DNA from 3 places in the Desulfovibrio sp. TomC genome. Region 2 is predicted to be linked to each of the others. Evidence: predicted binding sites of a transcription regulator. Region 2 holds the regulator's gene; each other region holds the start of a gene.
The links. Region 2 encodes sigma-54, which starts transcription at its own class of promoters, with help from an activator protein. Its sites were predicted from a motif close to CTGGCACGGNNNNTGCTT; they were not measured.
Positions count from the first base shown of each region.

Region 1 (3,272 bases), on a different contig from region 2:
ACCCCTCCCGTGTGCCCCGGGCAGACGTCGTCGCACGGCGTTTTGAAGACCCAGGCCCTGGAGTCGGACATGACGCGGCGCTCTGGCCGTCAAGAAAATGTCGCCGCAAGCCGGCCCGGGTGGCCAAGAAAGGCCAGATGCCGGCGACAGTCGGAAAAGGGGTCGACGGGGAGCCCGACGGCGGGAGCGAGGGAGCAAGGAGGAGGAGGATTTGGTCGGGCGTCAACGCGCCGACAGCCGGCTTCGGGCCGGCCGCCGCGAGAGCTCGCTGGCCCTGACCCCAGTCAGGGAGGGTCCGGGAGGGGGTTACCCCCTCCCGGCCGCCGGAGGCACTCTTGCGCCTTCCCCTCTCCCACTCCCCCCGCTTGCGCCGTTTAGGCGTCGGCCAGGTAGGCGGCGATGGCGTCGTCGTAGGCGCTGGTCTGGCGGAAGGTGGCGGCGGCGGTTTTCTGGCGCAGGGAGAGCGGCGCTTTCATGCCGTTTTGGGCCAGGGCGTCCATGATCTCGGCGTAGAAGGCCGGGTCCGGCGCCACCAGGATGGAGGCGAAATTTTTCGCTGCGGCGCGAAGCAGGGTCGGTCCGCCGATGTCGATCTGCTCGACCATCTCGGGCAGGGGCAGTTTTTTCTCCAGGGCCTTGCCGAAGGCATAGAGATTGACCACCACCATATCGAAGGCGGCAATGCCGTGCCCCGCCAGGGTGGCCAGATGTTCGGGATTGTCCTTGTCGGCCAGGATGCCGCCGTGGACATGGGGATGCAGGGTTTTGACCCGGCCGTTTAAGATCTCGGGAAACCCGGTCACGTCGCTGACGGAGGTGACCGGCAGCCCCGCTTCCATAAGCATTTTCCGGGTGCCGCCGGTGGAAACGAGCTCGACCCCGGCCGCACTGAGGAACCGGGCCAGTTCGGGCAGACCGGACTTGTCCGTGACGCTTACAAGCGCCCGTTTGATGGGCAGAAAATCCATTCAGGACCTCACTTTTTCAAGCGAGGTGGCACAAAGCGGCCGGATTGGCAAGGGTGGCGGGGCCGTTCCGGGGCGTCCGGCCGGGACAAATCCCGGACCGGACGCTCTGGAGGGGATATCCGCGCAAAGGGCGGGGAACTAGGCGGCGACGCGCTTGAGTTCCTCGGCCAGTTCCCTGGCGGCGGCATTGGCCGGGTCCTGGAGCAGGATCTGGTCCAGTTCGTTACCGGCCTCGGCGTGGCGGCCGAGGTTGACCAGGCAGCCGGCCAGGGTGAAGCGGACCTCATGCTTGATGGGGTCAACAGCCAGATAATCCTGGAGATACGGTACGACTTCTTCCAGGCGCTCGTCGGCATGGGCCAGACGCACCAGTCCGAAAAGGGCCACGAGATTTTCAGGATTCTTGGCCAGCGCACCCTTGAAATGGGTGAACGCCTCGCCGGCTTCGCCGCGTTCCATTTCGATCAGGGCCATGCCGGACAGGGAGCGGTCGTCAGCCTCGATGGCCGAGGCCTTGCGGTAGAGCACCATGGCCTCATCGAGCTGGCCGCGCTGGACGGCGATGGTGGCCAGACCCAGGTAGGGGTCGGGATGCACGCCGTTATTGGTCATGGCCTTGCCGTAATACTCCTCGGCCTTGTCCAGGTCGCCCATGAACAGATAACATTCGCCGAGTTCCTTGTTGATTTCGTAATCCAGTTGCCCACTCATGACATCCCCTCCGTTGGCTGCGGCCCATTTCTTTTTTTTGGGGCCTCGCCGTTTCGCGCCGCCTGGCAGCAACGCGCAAGATGGTGCGTGCGGCTTGCGCCGGCTCCGGCGGGAGCAACCTGCCGGGCGAAACTGGTAAAGCAAAGCTTGTGCCAACCAGCCCAGCCCGCCGCGCCGGGCGCTCCATCGCCCCGACAGCAAGGAGCATTTTGGGAAATCCGCTCCGCTTTATTAGAAAGTGAAACGAATATCCGGAAAAAAATTCCGTATTCCCGGCTCCATCCGACCGGGCTGGAACGCTTTTTGCCCAATAGCCTTCGAAACCGGGCGGCCAGCCCGGACGCAATCCGCCCAAGCGGAGGGAAAAAGCCAATGAAAACAATGCTCCCTGAAAACATCGGACTGCTCGGCAAGGTCATGGACCTGCATCTGGAGCGTCAGAATGTTGTCATGTCCAACCTGGCCAACATGGACGTCCCGGCGTTCAAGGCCCGCACCCTGGACTTTGAAAAAGAACTCCAGTCGGCCCTCAATATCGACGAGCGGGGCAAGATGACGCGCACCAGCGCCGGCCACATGCCCACGGTGTTCAATGCCGCCGGCTTCGAAGGCAACCTGGAGATGGGCTGGAAGCCCCGGGTGGTCCAGGGCCTGGACAGCGTGAACATGGAAAAGGAAATGTCGGTGATGGCGAAGAACACACTCATGTACAACGCCCTGACCGAACTGGCCAAGAAGGACTTTGAAGGCCTGCAGAAGGTCATCATGGACGGAGGAAAGTAATATGGACCTCTTTACCGCCATGGACATCGGTTCGTCGGGCATGTCGGCCCAGCGCACCAGCATGAACGCCATTTCCATGAATCTGGCCAACATCAAGACCACCCGCACAGTCAACGGCGGCGGACCGTATGTTCGCAAGTCGGTCATGCTGGAATCGACCCCGGTGGACACGCCCTTTTCCAAGGCCATGCAGACCTCCATGGACCGCGACCTGGCCGGGGTCAAGGTCACGGGGCTGGTCAACGACAACCGCCCCTTCCGGATGTCCTACGAGCCGGGCCACCCCGACGCCAACGCCGACGGCTATGTCGCCTACCCCGACATCAACGTGGTCGAGGAAATGGCCAACATGATCACGGCCATGCGCAGCTACGAAGCGTCGAGCTCGTCGATCGGGACCATCAAGAATATGTTTACCAAAGCCCTGGAAATCGGGCGTTAACGGAGACACACCATGGCCATCCCAGCCCTTGCCCTGTCCGCCTACCAGAATGCCATGTCCCAGTCGGCCGGCATCCAGTCCAAGGTGTCGCGCTCCCTGGCCAAACCGGCCGCGCCAACCGAAGGCTTTGGCCAGACGCTGACCGACTCCCTCAAGCAGGTCAACGACATGCAAAACCAGAAAGCCACCATGGTCCAGTCCTTTGCCTCCGGCGAAACCCAAAACGTCCATGAGTTGATGATCAACCTGCAAAAGGCCAGTTCCGCCATGCAGATGACCACGGCCGTGCGCAGCAAGGTCCTCGACGCCTATCGCGAACTGGTCAAAATCCAGTTCTAGGCCCGATTCCTGCTAGAGCCGCGTAAACG
Region 1 is NZ_JSEH01000031.1:23,813-27,084, reverse strand. Features, by position in the region: gene NY78_RS20055 (IMP cyclohydrolase) at 375-968, opposite strand; gene NY78_RS20050 (tetratricopeptide repeat protein) at 1,107-1,679, opposite strand; gene flgB (flagellar basal body rod protein FlgB) at 2,052-2,462, shown strand; gene flgC (flagellar basal body rod protein FlgC) at 2,464-2,904, shown strand; gene fliE (flagellar hook-basal body complex protein FliE) at 2,917-3,243, shown strand.
Region 1: a site for sigma-54 is predicted at 1,971-1,988, ahead of flgB (flagellar basal body rod protein FlgB). Genes of this name have one in related genera too.

Region 2 (3,272 bases):
CGTCTGACGGCCGTCCGGGGGAAGCGACTTTCTCCCGGACGGCTTCGTTGTAACTGGGGCCCGTCTGGCCTGCCGGGCTCGTTGGCTATGCGCGGTGTCCTGGGGCCAGGGAAGAGACCAGGGCGGCCAAGGCCCAAGGCGTGCTCCTTGTCCCGTTGCCATGAGAGCAGGAAAAACACCTCTATCTGCTGGTCATTTCGGTGTTTTTTGGCTATGATCGCCCCGTTGGGCGGGACATGCCGGCTGCGTCTGGGCATTGGGGTCTTGTCTGTCAGGAGCGGCGTTTGGGTCGGGGAGGAAGTGTGCTCCGGCCGTTGGAGGTTTTGTATGCCTGAGGATGCGAATCTGGCCGCCAGCCGGGCCAGGGAAGTGGCGTTGCTGGTTCTTGATGTCGACGGCGTCATGACCGACGGCGGCATCTATGTCGATGCTCGTGGCGAGGTGACCAAACGGTTTCATGTCCATGACAGCCTGGGCCTCATGGCGGCCCAGGCTGTCGGACTGGCTGTTGCGGTCATAAGCGGCCTGGACAGTCCGGCCGTGGCCGCGCGCATGGCCGATCTGGGCATTGCCGAGTACCACCCGGGCCATCACCGCAAGATGGGCGTGCTGCGGGGTATTCTGGAACGCCAGGGTGTTTCGCCAGAACAGACCGCCTATCTGGGCGATGATTGGGTGGACGCCGGCCCCATGGGGCTGGTCGGGTTGCCCATGACCGTGGCCGATGCCCAACCGGAGATCCTGGAGCTGGCCCTGTGGGTCTCGCGCCGGGGTGGGGGGCACGGGGCGGTCCGCGAGGCTGTGCGGTTTATCCTGGCAGCCAAGGGGCAACTCGGGGCTGCCTATGAGTGGTTCCTCGACTAGGGCCGCTTGTGCCGATTGCCACGAGGTCGCAATTGTGGCATGGTTTTTGTTGGGCGGGCTGGCTGTGGGCCGCCGTCCAAACCGAGTAGAACCCTTGGACGCAAACGACTCACGCGCACGGCGGTAAGCATGGCCCTGGAACTGCGGCAGCAGCTCAAGCTTTCCCAACAGCTGGTGATGACCCCCCAGCTGCAACAAGCCATCAAACTCCTTCAACTTTCCCGGTTGGAGCTGCTTGAGAGCGTGCAGCAGGAGCTGTTGGAAAATCCAATGCTGGAGGAGACCGTCGAGGACGACCGGCCAACTGAACGGGTCATGGCCGAAGACAACCTCGGGCCGACCGGCAATTCCACGGACGCAGCCATGGAGAAGGAGCTGCTCAAAAACGCCGAGTGGGATGACTACCTTGGTGATTTTGCCAGCACCGGCCGCCAGTCTCAGTCCCGCGATTCCGAAATTCCCGAAGAGGGCATGGCCTATGACGCCCGGCTGGCCTCCAAGCCGTCCCTGGACGGGCATCTGGGCTGGCAGATGCATCTGTCCAATTTTACCCCCAAGGAAGTGGAAGTCGGGGAAGCCATCATCGGCAGCCTGGACTCCTCGGGCTATCTGCAGGCCACGGTGGAAGAGCTGGCCGGGATGGCCGGGGCCGAACCGGCCATGGTGGAAGCGGTGCTCCATCGCCTCCAGCGCCTTGATCCCGTGGGCGTGGCCGCCCGCACGCCCAGCGAGTGTCTGCTGATCCAGATCGAGGTCTGCGGCTACGAAGATACCATCCTCATTGAACTGGTGCGCGAGCATCTTGAGGACCTGGAAAAGAAGCGCTACAAGCCGCTTTGCAAAAAATTTCATCTGACCATGGAAAAACTCAAGGAATACCTGGAGATGATCCAGACCCTTGATCCCATGCCCGGGGCCAGCTACGGTTCCGGGGACCCGATCTACGTCAGTCCTGACGCCTTCGTGTATAAATACGGGGATGATTTCGTTATCGTGCTCAACGAGGAAGGGATGCCCCGCCTGGGGCTCAACACGACCTATCTCGACGGCACGAACCCGAATAAAGACAAGGATAAGGACTACCTGCAAGACAAGATGCGCTCGGCTATGTGGCTCATGAAAAGCCTGTATCAGCGCCAGCGAACACTGTATAAGGTGCTTGAGAGCCTGGTCAAATTTCAGCGCGGCTTTTTCGAGGACGGCGTGACCAAGCTTCGGCCGCTCATTCTCAAGGACGTGGCCGACGACATCAGCATGCACGAGTCCACGGTCAGCCGCATCACCTCCAACAAGTACGTGGCCACGCCCCATGGCATTTTTGAGCTCAAGTTCTTCTTTAACAGTTCGCTGGAGCTCGACGACGGCACCACGGTTGGTTCGGAGTCGGTCAAGGCCATGATCAAGCGCATTATTTCCGGCGAGAACGCCAAAAAGCCCATCAGCGACGAGGCTATCGCCGATATGCTCAAAGACGAGCTGCAAATCAACATCGCCCGGCGAACCGTGGCCAAATACCGAACGGCCATGGGCATCGAGTCATCGTCGAAACGCAAGGCGGTTTTCTGATGCTTCGGACCGGGTTTTCCCGGCCCCACACCACGCCATCCCGGAGGATAACATGAACATCACCTTTAATTTCAAAAATTTTGAACCATCCGATCACTTGCGGGACTATGCCCGCAAGCGTTTTGAAAAACTTGCCAAATACACCACGGCCGTGGACTCTTCGGAGTTGCAGGTCAATCTGGCTGTGGAAAAGACCCGCCAGATGGCCGACGTGATCTTCCAGGCCGACAACATGCACATCTCGGCCCACGAAGTGTCCGAGGACATGTACTCCACCATTGACCTGATTCTCGACAAAATTGAGGCCCAGGCCAAGAAATTCCGGGAAAAGCAGAAGGACCGCCGTCGCCAGACCATCGAGCAGGTCCGCATGGACGTCATCAGCATCAGTGAGGACAGCGAGGGCGGCCGCATCCCCACCATCATCGAGACGGACAAGTACGAGCCCAAGCCCATGGCCGTTGAAGAGGCCGCCATGCAGCTTGAGGCGCTCAAGTACGAGTTCCTGGTGTTTATCAATTCCGAAAGCGAACGGCCCAATGTCATCTACCGACTGCGCAACGGCGACTTCGGCCTCATCGATCCTGGAACGGGCGTCTAAATGCGGTTAGAGGACTATCTCCAGCCCGATTTCGTGATCGGGGAGCTTGCGTCGGAGTCCAAGTCCGAGGTGCTGGCGGAATTGGTGGCCCCGATCAAGGCGCACTGGCCCGAGTTTGACGCCAAACGCGCCCATCAGGTGCTGCTTGACCGCGAAAATCTGGGCACCACGGGCATCGGCGACGGGGTGGCCATCCCCCACGGCAAGATGGAGAGCCTCGAACGCATCGTCATCGTCGTTG
Region 2 is NZ_JSEH01000001.1:293,885-297,156, reverse strand. Features, by position in the region: gene NY78_RS01420 (KdsC family phosphatase) at 328-864, shown strand; gene rpoN (RNA polymerase factor sigma-54) at 994-2,430, shown strand; gene hpf (ribosome hibernation-promoting factor, HPF/YfiA family) at 2,483-3,031, shown strand; gene NY78_RS01405 (PTS sugar transporter subunit IIA) at 3,032-3,272, shown strand, end outside.

Region 3 (3,272 bases), on a different contig from region 2:
GGACAGGTGGCCAAAAGCGGCGGCGGCCAGATCGGTCAGGGCCTCGTGGTCAATGGCCCCGGCGGCCACCACGGTGATGGCGTCGGGGCGGTAATTGGCCTGTCGCCAGTCGGCCAGGGAGGCGGCGGTGGCGGCCGAGACCGAGGCTGGCGTGCCGGTGATGGAATGGGCCAGGGCCGGGTTGGCCCAGGCGGCGGCCCAGAAGTCCTCGTGGATCTTCTCCTCGGGCGTCTCCTCGACCATGGAGATTTCCTGAAGAATGACGGCTTGTTCGCGGCCGAGTTCCTCAGGGTCGATGCGCGCATTGAGCACGATGTCGCTTAAAATATCAAAGGCCCGGACCAGATGGGCGTCCATGACCCGGATATAAAAGCAGGTGGCCTCGCGGGAGGTGAAGGCATTGGACAGGCCGCCCAGGGTGTCCAGTTCCTTGGCGATGGTCAGGGCGTCGCGGCGGGCGGTGCCTTTAAAGGCCATGTGCTCCATGAGATGGGCCATGCCTTCCTGGCCGGCGGCCTCGTGGCGGGAGCCGGCTTCGATCCAGAGGCCAAGGCTTGCGGTCTTGGACTGGGGCATGTGTTCGGTGACGACGCGCACGCCGTTTGGCAGGCGTGTGGCCCGGGAGTGGCTGTCGAATTCGGTGGTTTGGCGCATGGCCTGGGGCTACGGGTGTTTGGTCGCGGCGTCAAGAGCAGCGGCATATTTGCGGTACAGGCCGCGCAGCTGATGGTAGGTGAGCCCCAAAAGCGCGGCCGCCTTGCGCTGGTTGCCGCCGGCCCGGGCCAGGGCGCTGGCGAGCAGATCGGTCTCGAAAGCGGCGGTGGCTTCGGTCCAGGTGGGGGGGGGAGAAGAGAAGGCGGAAGAGGCCTCCGGCGGCCGGGGGGATGATCCCCCCGGACCCCTGCACAGGGAGAGGGGTTGCGGGGGGAGAGTGGTTGGAGGGTGGACGGCGGGCGGCTGGGGGGCGCTGCCGTCCTGGTGCTCAAAGGCCGTACGAGCCGGGGGAAAAGGGGCCGTGCGAACAGGGGAAAAAGGGGCGTGGGGGTGGGCGAAGGGGTCGAGGGTGACGTGGTCGATGCGCGGGGAAGGCGATTGGAGAACGGCGCGTTCGATGACGGTCTTGAGTTCGCGGATGTTGCCGGGCCAGGGATGGGCGGCCAGGGCGGCCAGGGCCGCGGCGGTGAAGACGGGCGGCTCGGGCCGGCCGATTTCGGCGGCAAAGCGGGCGGCAAAGCGCTCGGCCAGATAGGCGACGTCGCCCTGGCGATGGCGCAGCGGCGGAGCAAAGAGCACCGAAAAAGCCAGCCGGTCAAGCAGATCGGGCAACAACCGGCCCCGGCGCACCAGTTCGCGGGGATCGACGTTGACCGCGGCCACCACACGCACGTTGACCCCAACCGGCAGGCTGGTCCCCACCCGCTCGATCACGCCGTATTCCACGGCCCGCAGCAGCTTGGCCTGGACCGAGATGGGCACGGTTTGCAGCTCGTCCAGAAAGATCGTGCCGCCGTCGGCCACTTCAAAGCGTCCCGGCCGGCGTCGGATAGCCCCGGTGAAGGCCCCGGCTTCGTGGCCGAAGAGTTCGGATTCGATGAGCGTGCGCGGCAGGGCGGCCAGGTTGACGGGCACATACGGCCCCTGCCAGCGCGGCGAGTGGTAATGGAGGCGGGCGGCGGCCAGCTCCTTGCCGGCGCCGCGTTCGCCAACGATGAGCGCCGGCCGGTCGATGGCGGCGGCCAGGGCCACGGCTTCCATGAATTCCAGGAAGGCATCGGACTGGCCCAGGGCTTCGGCCAGCCAGGGGGCGGCGGACGGCATGGTCGGTTTCACCTCTTATGTGGCGAAAAATGCCAGAAAATGGCGAATGCTGCAAGACTTGTCTGGGGCGCTAGCGGCATAAGCCCGAAATATTGCCGATTATTTCCTGGCACGGTCCCTGCTTTATGGGCTGCGAAGGCCGCAACAAAGATGCGGCACGGAGGAACGCCATGGGAATTTTCAGCCGCTTCAGAGACATCATCCACTCCAACATCAATGCCATGCTCGACAAGGCCGAAGAGCCGGAAAAGCTCATCCGGCTCATGATCCAGGAGATGGAGGAAACGCTGGTCGAACTCAAGGCCGACTGCGCCCGCACCATGGCCCAGGCCGCCAAGATCGCCCGCGAACACGACGCCATGGCCGACCGGGCCGTGCGCTGGGGCCAGAAGGCCGAACTGGCCGTGGACAAGGGCCGCGAAGATCTGGCCCGGGAGGCGCTGCTGGAAAAGCGCGACCTCGAAGCCCGTTCCGATGTCCTGGCCGGAGAGCTGGCCGCCGTCGAAGGCATGGTCGCGGCCTGCCGTGAAGACATCGGCACCCTGGAAGAAAAGCTCGTCTCGGCCAAGGAACGCCAGCGCACGCTGCTTGCCCGCCACATGCGCGCCACCGGCAAGAAGCGGATGCGCGAAGACGTCTCCCGGGTCGATTCCTCCGACGCCCTGCGCCGCTTCGAGGAATTCGAGAACCGCATCGAACGCCTGGAAGCCGAGGCCGAACTGGCCGGTACAGTGTCCAGCCGCCGCCCGGCCGACGACGAGAGCCTGGACGCCCGCTTCGACCGTCTGGCCGCCGACGAAGACGTCGAACGCGAACTGGCCCGCCTCAAGGCCAAGCGGGTGGGGTAGTTGGCGAAACGAGGACGATGAAAGACAGAAGAAGCCTCCGGCGGCCGGGGGGATGATCCCCCCGGACCCCTGCACCTGGAGAGGCTTTTCAAGCGGACGCCGCCAACCGGCCAAGGGGCGGTAACGACAAGGACGCAACGTGCTCGAACATACCATATATATCGGCCATCTGCCGGCCCTCGTCAAAGTGCTGCTGGTGGTCGTGGCCATTGTCGCCCTGCGCGAACTGCGCCGGCGCGACGACCGCAGCCGCAGCGCCGACGACGCCGAGGCCATGGCCGTCCTGGAAGACGTCAGGAAGACGCTGGTCCGGTTGGAAGAACGTATGGACAACCTGGAAACCCTGCTGCCGGGCACGCCCGGCAACGCCGGCAACACCCGCCCGCAGCCGGGCGATCCCGACAAGAGAGGCGACAGATGAGACGCAGTGAAACGACTTCTTCCGGCCGGCGGCTCTTTCGTTCCCGTCGGGGCATGGCCCTTGGCGTATGCCGGGGGTTGGCCGAATACCTGGGCCTGCCGGTCCTGGTGGTCCGGGCCTTTGTGGTGGTGCTGTTCGTGGCCACCGGCTTTGTGGCCGTGCTTGGCTATGTGGCCTGCGGCCTT
Region 3 is NZ_JSEH01000003.1:138,133-141,404, forward strand. Features, by position in the region: gene NY78_RS03840 (M16 family metallopeptidase) at 1-654, opposite strand, end outside; gene NY78_RS03845 (sigma 54-interacting transcriptional regulator) at 664-1,818, opposite strand; gene NY78_RS03850 (PspA/IM30 family protein) at 1,989-2,666, shown strand; gene NY78_RS03855 (hypothetical protein) at 2,806-3,087, shown strand; gene NY78_RS03860 (PspC domain-containing protein) at 3,084-3,272, shown strand, end outside.
Region 3: a site for sigma-54 is predicted at 1,925-1,942, ahead of NY78_RS03850 (PspA/IM30 family protein). Genes of this name have one in related genera too.